DNA from 2 places in the Streptomyces sp. CA-250714 genome. Region 1 is predicted to be linked to the other one. Evidence: riboswitches for the same ligand, from Rfam matches in the RefSeq annotation. Region 1 holds a riboswitch; the other holds the start of a gene.

Region 1 (11,731 bases):
GCCAGGAGGCACCGTTGACCCGCAGCCGGCAGCGCTCCTCGATGATGGAGAGGTACCGGTCCCGGTCCGCGGGCTCCACACCCCACGCGTCGAGCCCGGCGGCAGCCAACGGCAGCAGCTCGTTCAGCACCAGCCGGGTGGCGGGCTGCCGGATCAGCCCCGCACCCCGGCCCGCACGCGGCCACCACAGCTCGGCCTCGATCCCGTACCGGCACGCCGCGTCGAAGTTCCGCTCGGCGTATTCGAACGGCATCCGGTTCCACACCGGCCGCGGATCGTCGGCCAGCGCGCGGACCAGCCCGTAGTAGAAGGCGGTGTTGGCCAGCACATCGGCCACCGTCGGACCGGCCGGCAGCACCCTGTTCTCCACCCGCAGATGGGGAGCGCCCTCCATCACCCCGTACACCGGCCGGTTCCAGCGGTAGATGGTGCCGTTGTGCAGCGTCAGCTCGGGCAGCGCGGGCACCCCGCCTCCGGCCAGCACGCGCTGCGGGTCCTCCTGGTCGCACAGGGGCAGCAGTGCGGGGAAGTAGCGCAGGTTTTCCTCGAACAAGTCGTACGCGGAGGAGATCCAGCGCTCCCCGAACCAGGTGCGCGGGCGCACGCCCTGGTTGCTCAGCTCCGGCGGGCGGGTGTCGGTGGCCTGGAGGAAGAGCGGGACCCGCGACTCGCGCCACAGTTCGTGCCCGAACAGGAAGGGCGAGTTGGCCCCCATGGCGATCTGCACGCCGCTGACGGCCTGCGCGGCGTTCCACACGTCGGCGAACCGTCCGGGAGTCACCTGGAGATGGAGTTGTACGGAGGTGCAGGCGGACTCCGGCGCTATCGACTCCGAGGTGCTCACCAGGTGGTCGACGCCGTCGATGTCGAGGGAGATCTCTTCGCCCCGCGCTGCCATGATCTGGTCGTTGAGCAGCCGGTAGCGGTCGTCCTCGGTGAGGTTGGCCAACGTCAGATCGCGTGCTGTGAGCGTCGGAAGCGTTCCGATCATGACAATACGCGCGTCCACCTCACGGGCCTGCCGGTCGGCGTACGCCAGCCCGGTGCGGAGTTCTTCGGCGAGCTGATCGAGAACTCTTCCGGAGAGCGCGTGCGGCACGATATTCACTTCGAGATTGAACTGCCCCAGCTCTGTCTGGAAATCCGAGCTCGCGATGCGCTGGAGAACTTCGGCATTCACCATGAGGGGCTGACCATGGGCGTCCGCGAGATTCAGCTCGATCTCCAGCCCCATCAGATTCCTGGGTCGGTCGAACCTCTTCTCCTCCAGCAGCTGCCACAGTCCCTCGAGACACTTGTGCAGCTTCTGCCGGTATCGCCGTCGATCGGACAGGTCGAACCTGTCGGCGACGACCTTCTCTCCCATCGGAGGCTTCCTCCCTGCTGGTGGACGCTGCCGGAGGTCCCGGTCGAGCGTGCACCGATGATGCCCTGCCGCGCCACGGATAACGCCTGGCAGGGCTGACGCGGCAGGTAAGTGCCGCTAGGCTGGCGGATGCCGGACGGCACATTCCGACGGCATACGGCGGCGTCCAGCCCCTGCGGCACACTTCTCGAGAAATACACCGACGCCATCCGGCCGACCGCGTTTCCGGCAGATTCCGAGGTCATCGCCTTACCTTAGGCGTCAGTGCAGGTGAAAAGCCTGTGGATTCGGCCTGTTACGGCCTTACAGGAAACAACGGAACACGTTAGTGGAAACACTTCTCGAACACATCTCGTATAAACTGCGCGAACGAGGCAGAGACTTGGCGATCCCGGCCCGCCCCCGTCGAACCCTCCCAGCCGCTACCGCGGCCATCCCCGCGCCGACACAGCCGTCGCGCCCCCGCCAGCACCATGTGTCTCCCAAGAGAGGCGACCCGCCATGCCGCTGCACGTACCCCCGGCCCCGGCCCCAGCCCTGCGCAGTGTCCTGACCGCCCTCGGCTCCCCGAGCGCGGTCCGAGGCTCCCGAGCCCCCATGGCGCTGCGCACCGCTCAGGGCCCGCTGCGTCCCGAACTCCCGCTCCCGGCGTACGAGATGGCACGCGTGGCGCCGCGCACCGCCGAACGCGCCGTCGAGCGCGCCTCCGGACGCGCCGGCGAACCGGCGGACACCTCCCCACGCACCCGGCTGACCGGCTGGCGCTTCCTGCTGTCCGACGAGGGAACCGAGGGCGGCGCCGGCAACCCCGGCGGCGACGGCACCCAGAGCGGCGCGTACATCGGCACAGCGGAGGCGGTACTGACCGCGGACGGCTGGACCTTCGGGCAGTTCCGGCAGGGCCCCTACGTCCTCTCGACGGTGCGGGCGATGCGGCAGGCCGAACTGCTGCCGACGCCCTACCAGCCGCGGCTGCTGTCGGTGCCGGAGCTGTACATGCTCACCCTGTGGCTGCACGCCGACGTCGCGGCCGACCCGTGCGGCGGCGTTCCTGACCCGGCCGACCTGCTGATCCCGCTGGCCCCCGCACCGCCCGGCATCGCCCCGCACACCGCGCACCGCGTGGACGCGCTGCTGCCCGTCCTGACCCGCAGGCTGGTCGCCTCCGCGGCTCCGGCCGTGGCGCCCGAGCCGGATCCCGGCACAGCTCTGCTGCGGACCGCGTGAGACCGGCGTCTGTCCGTGACCCCACCTTCGCCGCCGTGCGCCCCTCCGGATGGGCTAGTCTTCCCCATTACCCGAACCCCCCGAAATGACCGGGCAGTTGGGCGCAACCGCCCGCCAGGGTGATGCGTCTGTCCGGTTGGGACAAGCTGACGCGAAATCCCTGCGGATTCGAGCCAGCAGCGGAACACTGGGAGTTGCACCGGAACGCACGCACGTACGGGGTTACGGGGGGACCGGCTATGTATGACAAGAGCCGCAGGACAGACGCCACAACACGACGGAAGACGACACCGACCATGTGCCAGCACCAGCCACCGTGCCCGACAGCGGATTCAGCAGACAGGGAGGCCGCGCACCCCGTGGCCCACCACCCCGAGCAGGGCTGGAGCCTGCTCTGCAACGGAGTTCTGCTCTTCGAGGACACGGGAGAGCTGCTGCCGGACGGCCAGATCATCGCCCCGCACAAGCCGCTCAGCACCCGCCACATCATCACCGCCGCCTAGGCACACACGACGGCGGGTCAGCCGAACGCCGGGGGCCTGGGGGCGCGCAGCCCCCAGGCCCCCTTCCGCCGCAACGACGAGCAACCACAGTGGCGAGGGTCCGGCGGCCCTCACGACGGCCCCCGCCACAGCGCTCGGCGCCGAACTACCCCGCGTCGTACTCCGCGATGGGCGGGCAGGAGCACACCAGGTTGCGGTCACCGTAGGCGCCGTCGATCCGGCGCACCGGCGGCCAGTACTTGTCGGCCGCCCGCACTCCGGCCGGGAAGACGGCCTCCTCACGCCCGTAACCCTGCTGCCACTCGCGGGTGAGCATCGCCGCCGTGTGCGGAGCGTTGCGCAGTGGATTGTCCTCCGCGTCCCACTCCCCCGTGCCGACCTTCTCGATCTCCGCACGGATGGCGATCATCGCCTCGCAGAACCGGTCGACCTCAGTCAGATCCTCGCTCTCCGTCGGCTCGATCATCAGCGTCCCGGCGACGGGGAAGGACATCGTCGGCGCGTGGAAGCCGTAGTCGATCAGCCGCTTGGCGACGTCGTCGATGCTCACCCCCGTCTGCTTGGTCAGCGGCCGTACGTCGATGATGCACTCGTGCGCGACCAGCCCGTTCGGGCCCGTGTAGAGCACGGGGTAGTGCGGCTCCAGCCGCTTGGCGATGTAGTTGGCGCTCAGCACCGCCACCTGCGTCGCCCTGCGCAGCCCCTCGGCGCCCATCAGCCGTACGTACGCCCACGAGATCGGCAGGATCCCGGCCGAGCCCCACGGCGCGCCGGAGACCGGCCCGATACCCGTCTCCGGTCCCGCGGCGGGCTGGAGCGGGTGGTTGGGCAGATATGGCGCCAGGTGCTCCCGTACGCCGATCGGGCCGACGCCGGGGCCGCCGCCGCCGTGCGGGATGCAGAACGTCTTGTGCAGGTTGAGGTGCGAGACGTCGGCGCCGAAGCGGCCGGGCCGGGCCAGCCCCAGCAGCGCGTTGAGGTTGGCACCGTCCACATACACCTGGCCGCCGGCGTCGTGCACCGCGGCGCAGACCTCGGTGATGTGCTCCTCGAACACGCCGTGCGTCGAGGGGTAGGTGACCATGAGGACGGCCAGCTCGTCGCCGTGCTGCTCGATCTTGGCGTGCAGGTCGGCCACGTCCACGTCACCGTTGTCGCTGGTCTTGACGACGACGACCTTCATCCCCGCCATCACGGCGCTGGCCGCGTTGGTGCCGTGCGCCGAGGACGGGATGAGGCAGACGGTGCGCTGTGCCTCGCCGTTGGCCCGGTGGTAGGCGCGTACGGCCAGCAGTCCGGCCAGCTCGCCCTGGGAGCCCGCGTTGGGCTGGAGGGAGACCTTGTCGTAGCCGGTGACCTCGGCCAGCCGCTCCTCCAGTTCGCGGATCAGCGTCAGATAGCCCTCGGCCTGCTCGGCGGGCGCGAAGGGGTGCAGGGCGCCGAACTCCGGCCAGGTGACCGGCTCCATCTCCGTGGTGGCGTTGAGCTTCATCGTGCAGGAGCCGAGCGGGATCATGCCGCGGTCCAGCGCGTAGTCGCGGTCGGCGAGGCGGCGCAGATAGCGCAGCATCGCCGTCTCGGAGCGGTGCTCGTGGAAGACGGGGTGCGTGAGGTACTCGTCGCCGCGCAGCAGGGCGTCGGGCAGTGCGCTGTCGGTCGCGGCGTCCAGCGCGTCGAGGTCGCCGGGCGCGGACACCCCGAACGCCTGCCATACGGCGGTGAGCTGCTCGCGTCCTGTGGTCTCGTCGCAGGCGATGCCGATGTGGTCGGCGTCCACCTGCCGCAGGTTGATCCCGGCCGCGCGGGCCCGCTCGGTGATCTCGGCGGCGCGGCCCGGCACCCGCGCGGTGACGGTGTCGAAGAAGCTCCCGTGGACGACCTCGACGCCGCCGTCCCGCAGCCCGGCGGCGAGCAGCGCCGCGTAGCGGTGGACACGGCGGGCGATGGCCGCCAGCCCGTCGGGCCCGTGGTAGGCGGCGTACATCCCGGCCATCACGGCGAGCAGCACCTGCGCGGTGCAGATGTTGCTGGTGGCCTTCTCGCGGCGGATGTGCTGCTCACGGGTCTGCAGGGCGAGACGGTACGCCTGCTCGCCGTCCACGTCCTTGGAGACACCGACGAGCCGTCCGGGCAGGCTGCGGGCGAACGTGTCGCGGACGGACATGTAGCCCGCGTGCGGCCCGCCGAAGCCCATCGGTACGCCGAAGCGCTGGCTGGAGCCGACGGCGATGTCCGCGCCCAGCTCGCCGGGCGAGGTCAGCAGGGTGAGCGCCAGCAGATCGGCCGCGACGGTGACGACCGCACCCAGTTCGTGGGCCCGCTCGATCACTCCGCGCGGGTCGCGCACCGCACCGGAGGCGCCCGGGTACTGGAGCAGCACGCCGAAGATGCCGCCGCGCTCGGCCAGCTCGTCGGGGATGCCGTCGCTCAGGTCGGCGACCACGATCTCCACCCCGGTGGGCTCCGCGCGGGTCCGCAGCACCGCCACGGTCTGCGGCAGACAGTCGGCGTCGACCAGGAAGACGTCGCCGCCGCTCTTGCCGACCTTGCCGACCCGACGGGAGAGGGCCATCGCCTCGGCGGCGGCCGTGGCCTCATCCAGCAGCGACGCACCGGCGGTGGGCAGCCCGGTCAGATCGGAGACGACGGTCTGGAAGTTCAGCAGCGCCTCCAGCCGGCCCTGCGAGATCTCCGGCTGGTACGGCGTGTAGGCGGTGTACCAGGCGGGGTTCTCCATGACGTTGCGCAGGATCACCGGCGGCGTGACAGTGCCGTAGTAGCCGAGGCCGATCATCGAGTGCAGGACCTGGTTGCGGTGCGCGAGGGTGCGCAGTTCGGCCAGCACCTCGGCCTCGCTCCGCGCGTCGGGGAGCTCCAGCCGCTCGGTGCTGCGGATCACGTCGGGCACCGCCGCCGCTGTCAGTTCGTCGAGCGACCCGTAGCCGACCTGCGCGAGCATCTTGGCCTGCGCGCCGGTGTCGGGTCCTATGTGGCGGCTCTCGAAGGGAGTGCCGCTCTCCAGCGCGGAGAGCGGGGTCCGGTGGGAAGTCATCTGCGGGGGCCTCCTGGTCTGTGCGACCTGCGAGGGGCACCTTTCACGGGTGCCCGGACGGCCTCCCCCTCTGTCATCTGACCTGAGAGTTTCACCGAGCCGCCCAGGTGCGGGGCGCTCGGCTTACACCGTCGGTGAGGAGGGGCTTCGGCGCTGGTCCGGGCCCGCCCTGCTTTCCAGAGTGACCTCGTCCGCGCGGTACGTGAGCCTGAGAGATTCCGGGGAGGAGTTGCTCCTTCGGCGCCTCCGGAAAGTGCACCGGAGGACTCTCCCGCACGGGGTCGGCAGCCACCTTGAGCGTATCAGCGCCCCCTTGAGTGGTAACCCGGAGTGCGCTCAAGTAGCCATCAGTCGAAAAGTGCCGTTTCGTGGTGAGTACGAGCGTGAACAGCACGTCGCGACCCCATGGGAGGAGACCCGTGCAGACCGATATAGATCCGCGGAGCCTGATCGGCCGCAAGGCGTTCGACAGCGAGGGAGTCAAGATCGGCACGGTCGACGAGGTCTACCTCGACGACGCGACGGGCGAGCCGGAGTGGGCGGCGCTGCGTACCGGCATCTTCAGCCGCGACGCTTTCGTACCGCTGGAGCCCGCCAGCCTGGACGAGACCGGGCTGCGCGTCCCGTTCGAGCGTGCGCTGATCAAGGGAGCCCCCGACTTCGGCGTCGGCCGGCATCTCTCCCCGCAGCAGGAACTCCAGCTCTACCGCCACTACGGGCTCGACGTCCCGGCGGGCGGCGAGGCGCCCACGCCTCCGGACCGCGACTTCGGGCGGATCGCCGGCGCGGAGGACTGAGCCGCCAGCACCCGGGCGATGTCCGCGTCCAGCATTCTCGGCTCCGCGGGCTCCAGCTCCGGGTCGTCGACGGAGAACGTCCGCACCCGGCCCGGCGGGGTGTCGGGTTCCTCGAAGCGGACGGTGACCTTCCCGACGCCGCTGCCCTGCACCCAGCCTCTGCCGTACGCGGCGTGGTGCACATCCCGACCGGGGATCCACCGCCGGTCGGCGGGCACGGCCGCGCCCGGCTCCTCGACGGCGGCGCCCGCTTCCATCCCGGCCCGGGCCGTCCGCACCGCCCCCTCGGCCCCGGCCTGACCGCCCGCTGCCTCCGGCTGGCCCGCCCCGTCCTCGGAACGGTCGCTTCCGGCTGTCTCCTGCGCCTGGCTCAGCGCGGCCTGGGCCTGCGCGAACAGATCCTCCTGGGTGAAGTCGGCGAGCCCGCTGACCCCCACTCCCAGCAGCCGCACCCCGGCCGTGGTGTCCACCCCGTCCAGCAGCCGCAGCGCGGCCTCTCTGACAACGCCCAGGTCATCGGTGGGCCCGCGCAGGGTCTCGGATCTGGTGAGGGTCGAGAAGTCGTAACTGCGCACCTTGATCACGACGGTGCGGCCGGACCGGCCGGCATCACGCAGCCGCGTCACACAGCGCTCGGCCAGCCGCTCCAGCTCCAGCCGCACCCTGGTGCGGTCGGTGAGATCCACGTCGTAGGTGTCCTCGACGGAGACCGACTTGGCGTCCCGCTCGGCGACCACCAGGCGGTCGTCGATGCCGTGGGCCATCGCGTGCACCGAGGTGCCGTGCGCCTTCCCGAGCAGCCGCAGCAACTCGTCCTCGCCGGCTTCCACGACCTCCCCGACTGTGGTGATACCGGCCCTGCGCAGCACCTCGGCCGTGGCGGGCCCCACCCCGGGCAGCGTCCGCACCGACAGCGGCGCCAGCATCTCGCGCTCGGTGCCCACCGGGATGAGCACGAGGCCGTCCGGCTTCGCCTGCTCCGAGGCGATCTTCGCCAGCATCTTGGATCCCGCCAGCCCCACCGACCCGGTGAGTCCCGTCGCCGCTCGGATGTCCCGCCGCAGCCGCTCACCGACCTCTCGTGCCCCCTCAGCGCCCCCCTGCGTCCCTTCCAGCGCCTCCCCGGCCTCCAGGTCCACAAAAGCCTCATCGAGGCTCAGCGGCTCCACCAGCGGCGAGAGGTGGTGCAGCAGTTCCATCACCACCTCGCTGACCGCCCGGTAGAGCCCGAAGCGCGCGCCCAGATACGCCGCGTTCGGCGCCAGCCGCCTGGCCTGCGCCGTCGGCATCGCCGAGTGCACCCCGAAGCGCCTGGCCTCGTACGAGGCGGTGGAAACCACCCCGCGCGGCCCCAGACCGCCGACCACGACCGGCTTCCCGCGCAGACTGGGCTTCGACGCCTGCTCCACGGCGGCGAAGAAGGCATCCATGTCCAGATGCAGGATGGTCGGCTGGGTCCTCACACCATCCGATGCTGCCCCATACCACTGACAACAGAGCGCAGCACAGAGTTCAGCGCCATGCGGCAATAGCGAGGGCCTCGGCCCGGTGTCCGGCTACCCCGCCCGATTGCGGCGGCGCGCCAGCTCGTCCTCGGGATGGTCCCGCACCAGGGTCTCGCCGGTGTCGACGCGCTCCCCGTGCAGTTGGGAGAGCGCTCCCTCGACGTCCTTCCAGACCACGCCGACGGCGATCCCGAAGACGCCCTGGCCGCCCTGGAGGAGATCGACGACCTCGTCGGGCGACGAGCACTCGTACACCGTGGCTCCGTCGCTCATCAACGTCATCCGCGCCAGATCGGTGCGGCCCCTGGAGCGCAGGTGCCGTACAGCGGCGCGAATGTTCTGCAGGGAGACACCGGTGTCCAGCAGCCGCTTGACGATCTTGAGGACGACGATGTCCTGAAAGCTGTAGAGGCGCTGGGTGCCCGAGCCGTACGCGGGCCGGATGCTGGGCTCGACCAGCCCGGTACGGGCCCAGTAGTCGAGCTGACGGTAGGTGATCCCGGCCGCCGAGCAGGCAGTCGGACCGCGGTAGCCGACCTGCTCGGCCGGGGTGTCGGCCGGCGGCCCTGCGGCGCCGCCCGGCCGCAGGCCGGGGGGTGGTGGGGGGGACGGCCGCCCTGGGGGCGCCTCCCGGCCGGGGGCCGGGAGCGGGCCGTCGGGTAGGGACGAGTCGCCAGCCGCCGTACCTTCGCCGCCGGTGCTTGTCACGCCGACCTCCGTCCTTCACATCCCGGGTTACCCCCGGAACCTGCCCACATGAAGGTAGGCAGTCACTCCGAGTGCGTCAACGATCGCCACACTCGGCACGGCGAGTGATAATGCCCCAGAGGGTGGTTTCGCGTGCCCACCACCGGGGAATGGCTGGCTGAATGGTCAGCGGCACGCACCGGTCCGCGCACCCCTCCCCCGCCTCCGGCCGGAAGCACCGGTCCGGCGGCGGCTGACGGCGGCGCGTCACTGGCTGCTGGTGCCGAAGTCCTCGGGGGAGATCTGGTCGAGGAACTCGCGGAACTTCTCCACCTCGTCCTCCTGCTCGTCCGGGATCGCGATCCCCGCGTCGTCCAGCACACCGTCACTGCCGTAGATCGGCGTTCCGGTGCGCAGTGCGAGCGCTATGGCGTCGGACGGACGGGCACTGACTTCCACGCCGCTGGCGAAGACCAGCTCCGCGTAGAACACGCCTTCCCGCAGATCCACGATGCGGACCGCGGTCAGCTCCTGACCCACTGCTTCCAGGACGTCCTTGAACAGGTCATGGGTGAGTGGGCGTGCGGGGGTCATGCCCTGCTGGGCGAAGGCGATCGCGGTCGCCTCCCCGGGGCCGATCCAGATGGGGAGGTAGCGGTCGCCTCCCACTTCTCGCAGGAGCACGATCGGTTGGTTGGTGGGCATTTCCACCCGGACACCCACGACGTCGAGCTCATTCACACAGCAACCCTAGGCCGTGCTGCGCCTGTTTGGGTAGTCGGGCAGCCGTCCGGCACCGGCATCCGTGTACTGATTCAGTCACCCCGCGTGCGGGCCGCGCGCACTGCCGACTCCACGAAGGCCCCATAGAGCCGCACGGAGAGATTCGTGAGTTCGTCCGCCGTGCCCGCGGCGCGCGTTCTGGTCCGCTGGTCCGGATGGTGCCGAAGGGGCGCGACGAGCTGCTCGACGAGGTCCAGCTGACGGTCGGCGGCAGCCTTGACCGTCCGTAGGTGGCGTGCTTCCACCCCGTGCCGCCCGAGCTCCGCCACCAGCTGCGCGACGGTCACATCGGCCAGCCGGTAGGTACCGTCCTCGGCGGCGCCGAGCAGCCCGTACTCCTCCCACTCGGCCAGTTCCTCCTCCTCCGCGCCCACCAGCCCGAGCAGCTCCTTGCGTCCGGTACGGACAGCGGGAGCGGAAGCCTCGTCCGGCTCGCGGGGTGGAACCACCGGCACGTTCGGGTACGGAGCGTCGTCACCGAACGCTTCCAGATGCTCCCTGATGACCTTCAGCGGCAGATAGTGGTCCCGCTGCATCCGCAGCACATAGCTCAGCCGCTCGACGTCCTCGGCCCGGAACTTCCGGTAACCCGAAGGGGAGCGCGCCGGCTCGACCAGGCCTTCCGCCTCCAGAAAACGGATCTTGGAGACGGTGACCTCGGGAAATTCCGCACGGAGCGCCTCGAGGACGGCACCGATGCTCATCGGTCCGCTCTTCTGCCCGGTGGCGGTGCCCGCATGGGCACCGCCGGTCGGCGTGTGCAGCATGAGCCTCCCTGCCGGGGCTGTCAGTAGGTGCGCTGGCTCGCGAAGAAGACCAGCCGGTACTTCCCGATCTGCACCTCGTCGCCGTTGCCGAGCGGCACTCCGGTCTCGATCCGCTCGCGGTTGACGTAGGTGCCGTTCAGGCTGCCGACGTCGGAGACGGTGAAGCTGCCGTCGGGGCCGCGCCGGAACTCGACGTGACGGCGCGAGACGGTCACGTCGTCCAGGAAGATGTCGCTCTCCGGATGGCGCCCGGCAGTGGTCAGATCACCGTCGAGCAGGAACCTGCTGCCCGAGTTGGGCCCACGACGGACGATCAGCAGCGCCGAGCCCATGGGCAGGGCGTCGACGGCGGCCTGCGCTTCGGGGGGCAGCACGGGGGAGGCATGCTGGCCGGTCGTTTCCGAGTCGTACGCCTCCAGCCCGGAGATGGAGATCGTGGACGTCGTCTCGGACGACCCCTCCGCGGGGACGCCGCCCCGCAGGGGAGCACCGCAGTTGGAGCAGAACCGGCTCGCTTCCGCGACGCGGGCTCCACACCTGTTACACACCGGCAAGGCAGAACCTCCACCCGAATTTGAGGTTGGCGGTGCCTGGGAACCTATGCGCCCCTGAGTACCAGGGTCAACAGAAACCGCGCCGTGACCACCCGAATTGTCTCCTCCGGGTCCGGCCACCTCGTCACGGAAGAGCGGGCGCTCGGCGCCGCTTTCCGGCGCCCCGCCCGGCATCTCCGCACCTTGGGGAGCGCGGTGCCGTGCGGTACCCGTGTCGCCGCCCCGGCGGCCCTTGCCGAACAACTTCGAAAAAAAACTCACGGGCGATTCCCCTCGCACGAAACAGACCCGCCCGTGGGGCAGGACAGACCCTCGATGCTCTCACTGGTCACTCTTGACGCTCGTATAACGTCCGTGAACCGTAGACAGTTTCCACCACGCGGTGCCCAACTCGCCCGCCGACCCCCCGAAACTCCTATCACCATCTCAGCGCGATGACGACCGAGCGTAGTCAGGCCGCTTCGCCTGTCGCAAGGCGTCCACAGTGATC
Region 2 (11,731 bases), on a different contig from region 1:
TCGTTCGGCGACTGCCCGGTCAGCGCCGCGATCGCCGGTGCGAAGATCGCCACCAGGACCAGCAGCAGCACGATCGTGCCACCGATCAGCGCCACCTTGTCACGCTTGAGGCGCTCCCAGGCGATCCGGCCGAGTGAGCGGCCCTCGATCGCCTTCTCGGCCTTGTTGAGCGCCGGCTCCACGACCGCGGTTCCCGCGGCCGTTTCCTCGTGCAGTGGTGCCGTCATCGTGTTGGGGACCCCTTCTCGACCGGCAGTTGACCAGTCCACGCACACCGCTGTAGCGGTCAATATTCTGAAGACGTTCGCAAGCCGTTCGGTCGGAAGGCCGGACATCGGCCTCCTGGTGGCTTATGGCTCGGGAGTCTTCATCGCGGTCACGATCAGTCGCCAGACCTCCCGGGGAAAGGATGCGCAACTGTGATGTGACGCGTCATGTTCCGTTATGCGGACGGAAATTGACGTTCAGCGGTATGAGACCTGGGAGTTTGCCCAGATCTGGGCGGTCTGCGGCGCCGAAAAGGCGTCCGAATTCCGACCCCGTTTCAGAAGGGGCGCGGATAGCCGTAACCGAAGCCGGGAGCCGGCGGACGGGTCGCGTCATAGCCTGCCGGAGCATGTGCGTCGCGGTCGAAGAAAGGCCGGGACTGACTGCGCATCCACATCGCCACCGGGTCGAAATCATCGGCCATGGCGACGCTGGAGACGGGAAGCCCGCCCGGGACCGCGGTGACCGACTGGGCCATCATCCGCCGCGCGGCTTCGACCGACGCCGGGCCGTTGTCGTAGAGATCCAGCCCGATGGCCAGATACGGAACGCCCAGCGCGGGCCGGACCCAGGCGCGGCGCAGCGACCGGACGACGGGTGTGTGGTGTGCGTTCTGCGTCAGCAGTGCGTAGAACTGCGGGATCTCCAGGGTGGGTTCACTGATCCGCAGCGGACCGGCCGGAAGCTGTTCGAGGCCGACCGCGATCCGCCGCAGGTCCAGCCACGGAATGCCCACACCGCCGCCGGGAGCGTGCGGATTCAGCCAGATTCCCCAGCGGTCCGGAAAGAGCGCCGCGGCGATGTCCCGGCCGCCGACGACCTCGTGCGCGCGGTTCCAGCCGGAGGCCGCCAGCTCCTGCGCCGAGGTCACACAGGGCGCGTAGCCGTACCCGGCCACTTCCATGTTGCCGTACTGGGCGTCGGGGGAACCGGGCCGGCCGTTCCACAGGAGCATCCACACCTGGCTGCCCGAGAGCGCCTGGAGCAGGGCCTCGTAGGTCTCGTAGCTGTCGACCGCGCCGGGCGCCACCCGTCGCAGGAGCATCTCGACGCTTCCACCCGCGCTCACCTGGGCCGCCCTTCCACCACTGCCGCCGTTCCTGCCCGACTCGTCGCCCCTCACCGCTATCCAACCAGCTTACGAGCGGGCCCGGACATCAGTACTCGTACTCAGCTCGGCTCCATTCGACCCTCAGACGTGGGTCTCACGGGTGTAGAAGGGGCGCACGCACTGCCGCATCCACTCCACCACCGGGTCCTCGGCCGCATCGAGCAGCACCATCTGCACCGGCCAGGGCACCTGGGCCAGATGCAGCGCCCTGCCGAGCGCATCGTGCGCCGCCTGCCGGGACTCCGGGTCCAGCAGATCGAGTTCCACCCCGATGAACAGCGCGGGCGGATCGCCCTCCATGCTGGCCAGCCCCCGGCGGGCCGTCCGCACGGCCGGGAGCGCGGCGAACTCGGCTGCGGCGGCGGTGAGGAAGGAGAGCGGGTCGTCCTGCCAGTCCGGCTCGAACAGCCGCACCCGCGCCCCTCGCGCCACACCCGCGACGGCCTGCTCGGCCGGGGTGTTGCCGCACAGCTCCGCGACGGCCTCCGCGGGCAGCGGCACCCCCACCGTCCCCTCCGGGTTCACGGCGATACCCACCCCCGGGGGCAGCCCGCGCGCGAACTCCCTGGCCGGGGCGATGGTGAACGACATGTGCGAGCCGACGACGTTCAGGAACTGCTCCTCGGAGCTGAAGACCGGCACATAGACCGCACCGTCCAACTCGATGGTGGGCAGGTCCAGTTCACGGCTCTGCGGACTGCCGCCCTCCGGGAGCGGGACCCAGACGCTGCTGCGGCCCAGCACCTCCAGCAACCGGGCGCCCGCGTGCGGCACCTGGAGCGAGGCGGCCAGGGCTTCCTCCAGCTCGTTGCCGGGCCAGCCGCCCCCGTGCCCGGGCCCGAAGTGCTGCGGCTGCTGCGGCTGGGGCTGCGAGGGAACTGTCATACGAACAAGCCTATCCATGATCTCCGCGCCCGGTCCCGGGAGGGAGGCGCGCACGGTACCCCGGAGGGCGGCGCGCACGGTCCCTCGCGGGAGGGCGGGGGAACACATCCGGCGACGCTCGGGTTGCGGCCCCCACTCATCGCCCGAAAAGTGGTTTCCGTCCCACTACGTGCCATGGGGCACGGATATTGGAGGAGAGCACATGCGCGTGAACAGAATCACCGCCACCGCCGTCACCGTCTCCCTGGCCGGCTCGCTCGCCATCGGCGTGGCGGGCGCGGCCTCCTCCGCGGCTTCCTCGCTGCCCGCGGACAACACCCCGGGACACCGGCCCGGCGTCCACCAACCCGCCGACCACGACACCGGGACCGAGCAGGGCAAGCCGGAGCCGTCGGGAGGCCACGCCCAGGAGCAGCCGCCTGCGCAGCAGCAGCCCGCGCAGCCGCAGCACCCCGCCCAGGGCCAGCAGGCGAAGCCTGCCGCACCGCAGGCGAAGCCCGGTGTTCCGCAGGACGACCCGCTGGACCAGGGCAAGCCCGCGACGGGGCAGAAGCCGGCACAGCCGGAAAAGCCGCAGCAGCAGAAGCCGTCGGGGCAGCAGCCGTCCGAGCCGAAGCCCGCGAAGCCCGGTGAGTCCGGCCAGGCCGCGACGCCCGAGAAGCCGGCCGGCCAGCACCCCGCGCAGGGGCAGGCCCCGGAGAAGCCGGCTCAGGGGCTCACGCCGCAGGCACTGGCCCCCAAGCACTGATCCCGGAACCGCTCATCCTGGACGGGGGCCGCTGACCCCGGTCACACCGGGAGCCCGGCCACAGGTGTCCTCGTCCACGGTCCCGTCGCCCCTCGCGGGCGGCGGGACCGCCGGTGTGCCCGGCCCGGCCCGCGCGGGCGGCACGGGCGCCACCGGGGCAGGCGTCGTCGGAGCGGGCACCGGAGCGGGCGCGGGCACCGGCCGACCCGGGGTGGCGGGCGCGGGCACCGGGCGTACATGCGTGGAGACCGCCATCGGCACCGAAGCGGGCAGCCGCTCGAAGAGCACGGACCGCAGCGCCTGGGCCGCGCTCCGGTCCAGCAGCACCGAGGAGACGCAGCCCGCCGGCAGCCGCCCCGCCTCGGCCGCCGACCGCAGTCTGCGTACGGCACGCAGGTGACGGCGGAAGGCGTACCCGGACACCCGCCTGCCCCGCGCGGTCTGCCCGGCCAGCGCGTCCTCGGGCGAGACGTCGAGCAGCAGCAGATGCAGCGACCGGCCCCGTCGCACCGCGTCCCGGGCCAGCCAGCGGCGCACCCAGCTCTGCGTACCGCAGTCGTGCACCACGACCGCGGCCCCCGAGCCGAGGGCCGCGCGCAGCCCCGCGTAGTGCGCCAGCCGTACCAGCGGCCGGTAGACGCCGTACGGCAGCCAGCGCGGCATGCGCCTCTCCCAGCGCTCACGGGTGTCCTGGGAGTCGATCCGGATGACATCGGCGCGAGCCGGAACCGCGGTCCTGATCAGGGTGGACTTGCCGCCGCCCGGCAGTCCGGAGACGACCACCACGTCTCCGGCGCGGTAGCGCAGCGTCCGCGCCCGGGCGGTACGGCGCAGGTCGTGGCGGACCACGGTGCGGGCGGCGGGCCCCGCCCGCGCACCCCTCGGCATCGCGTCCGCGCCGCACAGGCTGCTCAATGGATCTCCCCTTCCCCGGACGGCGGCTCCGCCACCGCCTCTCCCAAGTATGTAAAGAAAAGGTAATGTGATTCAAGGCGAACGGGCTTGCGCTCAGGGGCAGCCACGGCCCGCTCACCCGTGCGATGATGTCCGCACTCAACTCCATACCGGCCGTTCGAACCCGCGCGGGAGAGTCCCCGGCAGGCGGCAGCAGCAATCGCACGCCAGCACCGCAATCGCACGTCGGGGCGCCGAAGGAGCAAGATCCTCCCTTGAATCTCTCAGGCCCCGTTACCGCGCAGGCTAGGCAGATCTGAAAAGCGGACCGTCGCGTTCCCGCCTGGCGGGGTGCGATGGTCCCACCCAAGGTGCAAGCCGCGCTCCAGCCGTTCGGGAGCTGTCGGCGAACCTCTCAGGTTCCGATGACAGATGGGGAGGACATCCGCGTCATACCCCTTGTGGGGACTCATTGGGACTCTGGGAGCCTGCATGACTGAGCCACCGGCCACCGGTAATACCACAGCCGACACGGCTGCCGTTCCGCGGAAGACCGCGCTGGACGCCACGCACCGCGCGCTGGGCGCCACCATGACCGACTTCGCGGGCTGGGACATGCCGCTGCGTTACGGCAGCGAGCGCGAGGAACATCTGGCGGTCCGCTCGACCGCCGGTCTCTTCGACCTCTCCCATATGGGAGAGATCACCATCACCGGACCGCAGGCGGGCGAGCTGCTGGACTACGCGCTGGTCGGCAATCTGTCCAAGCTGGCCGTGGGCCGTGCCCGCTACACCATGATCTGCGACGAGGACGGCGGCATCCTGGACGACCTGATCGTCTACCGGCTGGGCGAGCAGGACGAGCTGGAATACCTGGTCGTCGCCAACGCGGCCAACGCGCAGACCGTCCTGGACGCGCTGGTCGAGCGGCAGGACGGCTTCGGCGCCGAGGTGCGGGACGACCGCGACAAGTACGCGCTCATCGCGGTCCAGGGCCCGGCCGCCGCGGGCATCCTCAAGAAGCTGACCGACTACGACGTGGACGGGCTGCGCTACTACGCGGGCGTGCGCGACATCGTCGCCGGCAAGCCCGCGCTCATCGCCCGAACGGGGTACACGGGAGAGGACGGATTCGAGCTGTTCGTCTCCCCCGACGACGCCGTCGCGGTCTGGGAAGCGCTGACGGAGGCGGGCAAGGACGCCGGCCTGGTGCCGTGCGGGCTCAGCTGCCGCGACACGCTGCGCCTGGAGGCGGGCATGCCGCTGTACGGGCACGAGCTGTCCACCTCGCTGACCCCGTTCGACGCGGGCCTGGGCCGGATCGTCAAGTTCGAGAAGACCACGAACGAGGGCCGGTTCGTGGGGCGGGACGCGCTGGCCGCGGCCGCGGAACGCGCCGCGAGCGCACCGCCGCGCAAGCTCGTCGGACTGATCGCCGAGGGGCGCCGGGTACCGCGGGCCGGTTACCCCGTGGTCGCCGACGGCGCCGTTGTGGGCGAAATCACCTCCGGCGCGCCCTCGCCGACGCTGGGCAGGCCGATCGCCATGGCATATGTGGACGCGGCGCACGCGGAACCCGGCACCAAGGGGGTCGCCGTGGACATCCGGGGCTCCCACGAGCCGTACGAGGTCGTGGCGTTGCCCTTCTACAAGAGGAGCTGAACCCTCCGCGGGAACTGAGCCCTCTCCACCGGCGGGCCGTGTTCGAGCCCCCCGTTCCACCTGCCAAGACCGTTTTCACTGCACCTTTCGCATCCGGGAGAATCAGACTCATGAGCAACCCCCAGCAGCTCCGCTACAGCAAGGAGCACGAGTGGCTGTCGGACGCCGAGGACGGCGTCTCGACGGTCGGTATCACCGAGCACGCCGCCAACGCGCTCGGTGACGTCGTCTTCGTCCAGCTTCCCGAGGTCGGCGACACCGTCGCCGCGGGCGAGACCTGTGGCGAGCTGGAGTCCACCAAGTCCGTCAGCGACCTCTACTCCCCCGCCTCCGGTGAGATCACCGAGATCAACCAGGACGTGGTGGACGACCCGGCGCTGGTGAACTCCGCCCCGTTCGAGGGCGGCTGGCTGTTCAAGGTGAAGGTCTCCGAGGTGCCGGACGACCTGCTCTCGGCCGACGAGTACGCCGCTTTCGCCTCAGGCAGCTGAGGCGCCCGCCTCGGGTGACCGAGGTCCGCCTCGGATCGCCCGAGGCCGCTTGCCCACCCCGCCGCCACTTCCCAGGGACGGTTCTTCCATGTCGCTTCTGAACGGTTCTCTCCACGAGGTCGACCCCGACGTCGCCGCCGCCGTCGACGCCGAACTCCACCGCCAGCAGTCCACCCTCGAGATGATCGCCTCGGAGAACTTCGCTCCGGTCGCCTCCATGGAGGCCCAGGGTTCGGTCCTCACCAACAAGTACGCCGAGGGCTACCCCGGCCGCCGCTACTACGGCGGCTGCGAGTACGTCGACGTGATCGAGAACCTGGCCAGGGAGCGGGTCAAGGCGCTGTTCGGCGCCGAGGCCGCCAACGTACAGCCGCACTCCGGCGCCCAGGCGAACGCCGCCGCGATGTTCGCGCTGCTCAAGCCGGGCGACACCATCCTGGGTCTGGACCTGGCGCACGGTGGGCACCTCACCCACGGCATGAAGATCAACTTCTCCGGCAAGCTCTACAACGTCGTCGCCTACAAGGTCGACGAGCAGACCAGCCGGGTCGACATGGACGAGGTCGAGCGGCTGGCCAAGGAGCACCGCCCCAAGCTGATCATCGCGGGCTGGTCCGCCTACCCCCGCCAGCTGGACTTCGCCGCCTTCCGCCGGATCGCCGACGAGGTCGATGCCCTGCTGATGGTGGACATGGCGCACTTCGCCGGGCTGGTGGCGGCGGGACTGCACCCCAGCCCGGTGCCGTACGCGGACATCGTCACGACCACCACGCACAAGACCCTGGGCGGTCCGCGCGGTGGTGTGATCCTGTCGAAGAAGGAGTACGCCAAGAAGATCAACTCCGCGGTCTTCCCCGGCCAGCAGGGCGGTCCGCTGGAGCATGTGATCGCCGCGAAGGCCGTCGCCTTCAAGGTCGCCGCCAGCGACGACTTCAAGGACCGGCAGCGGCGCACGCTCTCCGGCTCGCGCATCCTCGCCGAGCGCCTGCTGCGGCCGGACGCGGTGGAGGCCGGTGTCTCCGTACTGTCCGGCGGCACGGACGTCCACCTCGTCCTGGTGGACCTGCGCAACAGTGAACTGGACGGCCAGCAGGCCGAGGACCGGCTGCACGACATCGGCATCACCGTCAACCGCAACGCCGTGCCCAACGACCCGCGGCCGCCGATGGTGACCTCGGGGCTGCGCATCGGGACGCCCGCGCTGGCGACCCGCGGGTTCCAGGACGAGGACTTCACCGAGGTCGCCGACATCATCGCCGAGGCGCTGCTGCCGGGCTTCGACGACACCAAGGGCAAGTCCCTCGCCGCGCGGGTCACCGCACTTGCGGAGAAGCACCCGCTGTACCCCACCCTGGGTAAGTAAGGCCCTTGCGCCGGAGGGGCTGCGTCAGCCCCTCCGGCGTCCGCACCACCCCGGCCCGCGCCACCGCACCGCACCGCACCGCAACCCACTGGCCCCACACGGGCATGGAGCCGCACCATGGCAATCTCGGTCTTCGACCTTTTCTCGATCGGCATCGGCCCCTCGAGCTCCCACACCGTGGGCCCGATGCGCGCCGCCCGGATGTTCGCACGGCGGCTGAAGAACGAGGGCGCGCTGGCGCACACCGCCTCCGTACGCGCCGAACTGTTCGGCTCCCTCGGTGCGACCGGTCACGGCCACGGCACCCCCAAGGCCGTCCTGCTCGGCCTGGAGGGCGAGTCCCCGCGCACGGTCGACGTCGAGACGGCGGACGACCGGGTGGCACGCATCCGCGCGGAGGGCCGGCTGCGCCTGCTCGCCGCCGAGATAGGGGATGCGCACGAGATCGCGTTCGACGAGCGCACCCAGCTGATCCTGCACCGGCGCCGTTCCCTGCCGTACCACGCCAACGGCATGACGCTCTTCGCCTACGACGAGGCCGGGACGCCGCTGTTGGAGAAGACCTACTACTCGGTGGGCGGCGGCTTCGTCGTGGACGAGGACGCGGTCGGCGAGGACCGCATCAAACTGGACGACACCGTCCTGCGCCACCCGTTCCGCACCGGCGACGAACTGCTGCGCCTCACCCGGGAGACCGGGCTGTCGGTCTCCCGGCTGATGCTGGAGAACGAGAAGGCATGGCGCACCGAGGACGAGATCCGCGCGGGCCTGCTGGAGATCTGGCAGGTCATGAAGGACTGCGTCGCGCGCGGCCTCGCCCAGGAGGGCATCCTGCCCGGCGGCCTCAAGGTCCGCCGCCGCGCCGCCGTCTCGGCACGCCAACTGCGGGCCGAGGGCCAGGTCGAGGCGCACGCCATGGAGTGGACGACGCTCTACGCCATGGCCGTCAACGAGGAGAACGCGGCGGGCGGCCGGGTGGTGACCGCGCCGACCAACGGCGCGGCGGGCATCATCCCCGCTGTCCTGCACTACGCCCACCACTTCGTGCCGGGCGCCGACGACGACGCCGTGGTCCGTTTCCTGCTGGCCGCGGGCGCCATCGGCATGCTCTTCAAGCAGAACGCCTCCATCTCCGGCGCCGAGGTGGGCTGCCAGGGCGAGGTGGGCTCGGCCTGCTCCATGGCCGCCGGCGGTCTCGCCGAGATCCTCGGCGGCAGCCCCGAACAGGTGGAGAACGCCGCGGAGATCGGCATTGAACACAACCTCGGCCTCACCTGCGACCCGGTCGGCGGACTGGTCCAGATCCCCTGCATCGAGCGCAACGGGATGGCCGCCGTCAAGGCGGTCACCGCGGCCCGCATGTCCCTGCGCGGCGACGGCCGCCACCATGTCTCCCTCGACAAAGCCATCAAGACGATGCGCGACACCGGCGCCGATATGAAGGTCAAGTACAAGGAGACCGCGCGGGGCGGGCTCGCGGTGAACGTCATCGAGTGCTGAGCGCACCGCCTTTGACCAGGCGGCAGCCCCGCGGTGGTGCGAGGCTCGGCGTCAGCTGGGACCCGACGCCGGGCCGGCCGGTGACAGCGTGAGGTTCCAGTACTCGGCGTAACGCCCGCCCCGCCGCAGCAGTTCGTCGTGGCTGCCCTGCTCGACGACGCGGCCGCCGTCCAGGAAGACGACCCGGTCGGCCCGGCGGACGGTGCGCATCCGGTGCGCGACCATCACCACCGTCCGGCCCGCCATCAGCCGCTCGATCCCGGTGTGCACGGCGGCCTCGCTGACCGGGTCCAGGGCCGAGGTCACCTCGTCGAGCAGCACCAGGGGCGCGTCCTTCAGCAGCGCCCGTGCGATCGCGACGCGCTGCCGCTCGCCGCCGGACAGCAGCGCGCCGCCCTCGCCGACGTGCGCCGACCAGCCGCCGGGCAGCCGCTCGACCACCTCGTCCAGCAGTGCCGCGGCGGCGGCAGCACGCACCTCGGCGTCGGTGGCGTCCGGACGGCCGAGGCGCACGTTGTCCTCGATGGTGCCGTCGAAGAGATAGACGTCCTGGAAGACGATGGCGATCCGCGACATCAGCTCCGCCGTCGCCATCTCCCGTACGTCCACGCCACCCACCCGCACCGCGCCGGCATCCACGTCGTAGAAGCGGGCGAGCAGTTGCAGCAGCGTGCTCTTGCCGGCGCCCGACGGGCCGACGACGGCCAGCCGCTGCCCCTCCGGTACGGACAGCGACACCGCGTCGGCCACGGTGCGGCCGCCGTGGCGGAAGGTGACGGAGTCGAACTCCACGTCGTGGCCAGCCGGTCGGAGCGGTTCGCGGGGCTCCGGCAGCGGCTCGGTGTGCAGCACGTCGTCGAGGCGCGCCAACTCGGCGCGGGCGGCGCGCAGGCTTCCGCCGATCTCGGCGAGCGACAGCAGCGGGTCCGCGCAGCGGGCGGCGAGCACCAGGACGGCCAGGACCTCGGCCGCGCCGATGTCCCCGCCGAGAGCGAGGTACGCGCCCAGGGCGAGCAACCCGGTGAACACCGCCTGCACGGTGGCCGCCAGCCCCAGCACGCCGGGCAGCGCCGACAGCGTGGCCCGGCGGGAGGCCAGCTGCTGGTCGGCGAGGGAGTCGTCGAGCAGCTGGAAGCGCTCAGCCGTGCGGCCGCCGGCCCGCAGCACCGGCTGGGCCTGGAGGTATTCGATGACGCGGCCGGTGGCCTCGCGCTCGCGGGCGACGCGCTCGGCGTCGGTGGCGGTGGTGGCGCGTGCCGTACGGAACTGGATCACGGCGACGATGGGCACGGCGGCCAAGGCGGCAAGGCCCAGCTGCCAGTTGAAGGCGAGCATCACTCCGACGATCGTCAGCGGCGTCACACAGGCGGAGATGAACGGCGCCAGCAGGTGCGCGATCACGCCCATCGCCTGCAGCACGCCCTGGCTCGCCAGGACCGACACCTCGCCGATGCGGCCCGGCCGGTACCAGCCGATGGGCAGCCGGGCGAGGTGATCGCCGAGCCGGTAGTACATGCCGTGCAGCATCGTGGTCCCGGCGCGGAAGCCGGACCGGTCGCTGACGTAGCGCAGCACGGCGTAGCCCGCGACCGCGGCGCCGAAGGCGAGCAGCCAGGGCCAGGCGTCGTCGGGCGTGCCGCCGAACAGCGCGCGCAGCACGGGGACCAGCAGGGCGTACGACAGTCCTTCGGCGAGGGCGGTCGCGGTCATGAGGGCGACGGTGCGGCGCACCCGCCCGGCGTACTCGCGGCCGAGCACGCGCAGCAGCGTGGTGATCATCGGGTCTCCTCCCCTTCGGTCACACCGGCGTGGAGCTGCCAGAACGCGGCGAACTCCCCCTTCAGTGCGAGCAGTTCCGCAGGTGTGCCGTGCTCGACGATCTGCCCGTCGCGCAGCATCACGACGGTGTCGGCATCGGCGATCGTCTCCATCCGATGGGCGATGACCAGCGTCGTCCGCTCGCCCCGGGTCAGCGCGAGAGCCTCGCGTACCGTCGCCTCGGTCCGCGGGTCGGCGAAGGCGGTCGCCTCGTCGAGGACCAGCACGGGGGCGTCGGCGAGCAGCGCGCGGGCGATCGAGATCCGCTGCGCCTCGCCGCCGGACAGCCGGGCGTCCTCGCCGATCACCGAGTCGTAGCCGCGCGGCAGCTCCAGGATCCGGTCGTGGATGTTGGCCAGCCGGGCGGCGCGGACCACATCGTCGTGGTCGGCGTGCGGTACGGCCAGGGCGATGTTGTCGGCGACCGAGGCGCGCAGCAGCCGTACGTCCTGGAAGACGAACGACACCCTCCGGTACAGCTCTCGGCTGCCCACCTCGCGCAGGTCGACGCCGCCGAGCAGCACCGCGCCGTGGTCCGGGTCGAAGAACCGCGGAAGCAGCTGCACCAGCGTGGACTTGCCGCTGCCCGACGGCCCGACGACCGCGGTCACCGTGCCCGGTTCGAGTACGAGGTCGACGCCGCGCAGGACTTCGCGGTCGGCCTCGTAACCGAAGCGGACCTCGCGCAGCTCCACCCGGTTCCCCCGCGGCGCGACCGGTTGTGCGGGCTCGGGCAGCGCCTGCACGGCGAGTACGTCCCGGATCCGCCCGAGGGCGCGCCGCGCGGCCTGCAGATCGTCGAAGCCGTGCCCGAGCGCGGCAACCGGAGCCGTCAGTCCCAGGCCGAGCAGCAGGAAGGGCAGCAGATCGGCCGGCGCGAGCCCACCGCTGACCCGGTACGCGCCACCGATCAGCACCGCCAGGAGCACGAACGGCGGCGACAGCGCCACCTGCATCCCCGCGGCGACCCCGGACAGGCCGCGCACCATCGC

Evidence for each region. A riboswitch is a leader RNA that binds a small molecule or an ion and turns the genes downstream of it on or off. The one in region 1 is predicted to bind glycine.
Region 2: another riboswitch for glycine. It lies ahead of gcvT (glycine cleavage system aminomethyltransferase GcvT); the one in region 1 lies ahead of gcvP (aminomethyl-transferring glycine dehydrogenase).

The regions. Positions count from the first base shown of each region.
Region 1 is NZ_JBNJMI010000002.1:862,264-873,994, forward strand. It holds gene ACQEU8_RS22825 (glutamate--cysteine ligase) at 1-1,366, opposite strand, end outside; gene ACQEU8_RS22830 (hypothetical protein) at 1,868-2,593, shown strand; gene ACQEU8_RS22835 (DUF5999 family protein) at 2,890-3,096, shown strand; gene gcvP (aminomethyl-transferring glycine dehydrogenase) at 3,242-6,148, opposite strand; glycine riboswitch at 6,335-6,432, opposite strand; gene ACQEU8_RS22845 (PRC-barrel domain-containing protein) at 6,568-6,945, shown strand; gene ACQEU8_RS22850 (DNA polymerase IV) at 6,861-8,408, opposite strand; gene ACQEU8_RS22855 (MerR family transcriptional regulator) at 8,502-9,158, opposite strand; gene ACQEU8_RS22860 (bifunctional nuclease family protein) at 9,405-9,878, opposite strand; gene ftsR (transcriptional regulator FtsR) at 9,953-10,687, opposite strand; gene ACQEU8_RS22870 (FHA domain-containing protein) at 10,708-11,235, opposite strand; gene ACQEU8_RS22875 (DUF881 domain-containing protein) at 11,668-11,731, opposite strand, start outside.
Region 2 is NZ_JBNJMI010000001.1:2,487,572-2,499,302, forward strand. It holds gene ACQEU8_RS10825 (ABC transporter permease) at 1-227, opposite strand, end outside; gene ACQEU8_RS10830 (enhanced serine sensitivity protein SseB C-terminal domain-containing protein) at 545-1,336, opposite strand; gene ACQEU8_RS10835 (enhanced serine sensitivity protein SseB C-terminal domain-containing protein) at 1,460-2,263, opposite strand; gene ACQEU8_RS10840 (hypothetical protein) at 2,466-3,011, shown strand; partial or broken gene ACQEU8_RS10845 (AAA family ATPase) at 3,285-3,899, opposite strand; glycine riboswitch at 4,085-4,215, shown strand; gene gcvT (glycine cleavage system aminomethyltransferase GcvT) at 4,398-5,567, shown strand; gene gcvH (glycine cleavage system protein GcvH) at 5,678-6,058, shown strand; gene glyA (serine hydroxymethyltransferase) at 6,147-7,421, shown strand; gene ACQEU8_RS10865 (L-serine ammonia-lyase) at 7,539-8,921, shown strand; gene ACQEU8_RS10870 (ABC transporter ATP-binding protein) at 8,973-10,700, opposite strand; gene ACQEU8_RS10875 (ABC transporter ATP-binding protein) at 10,697-11,731, opposite strand, start outside.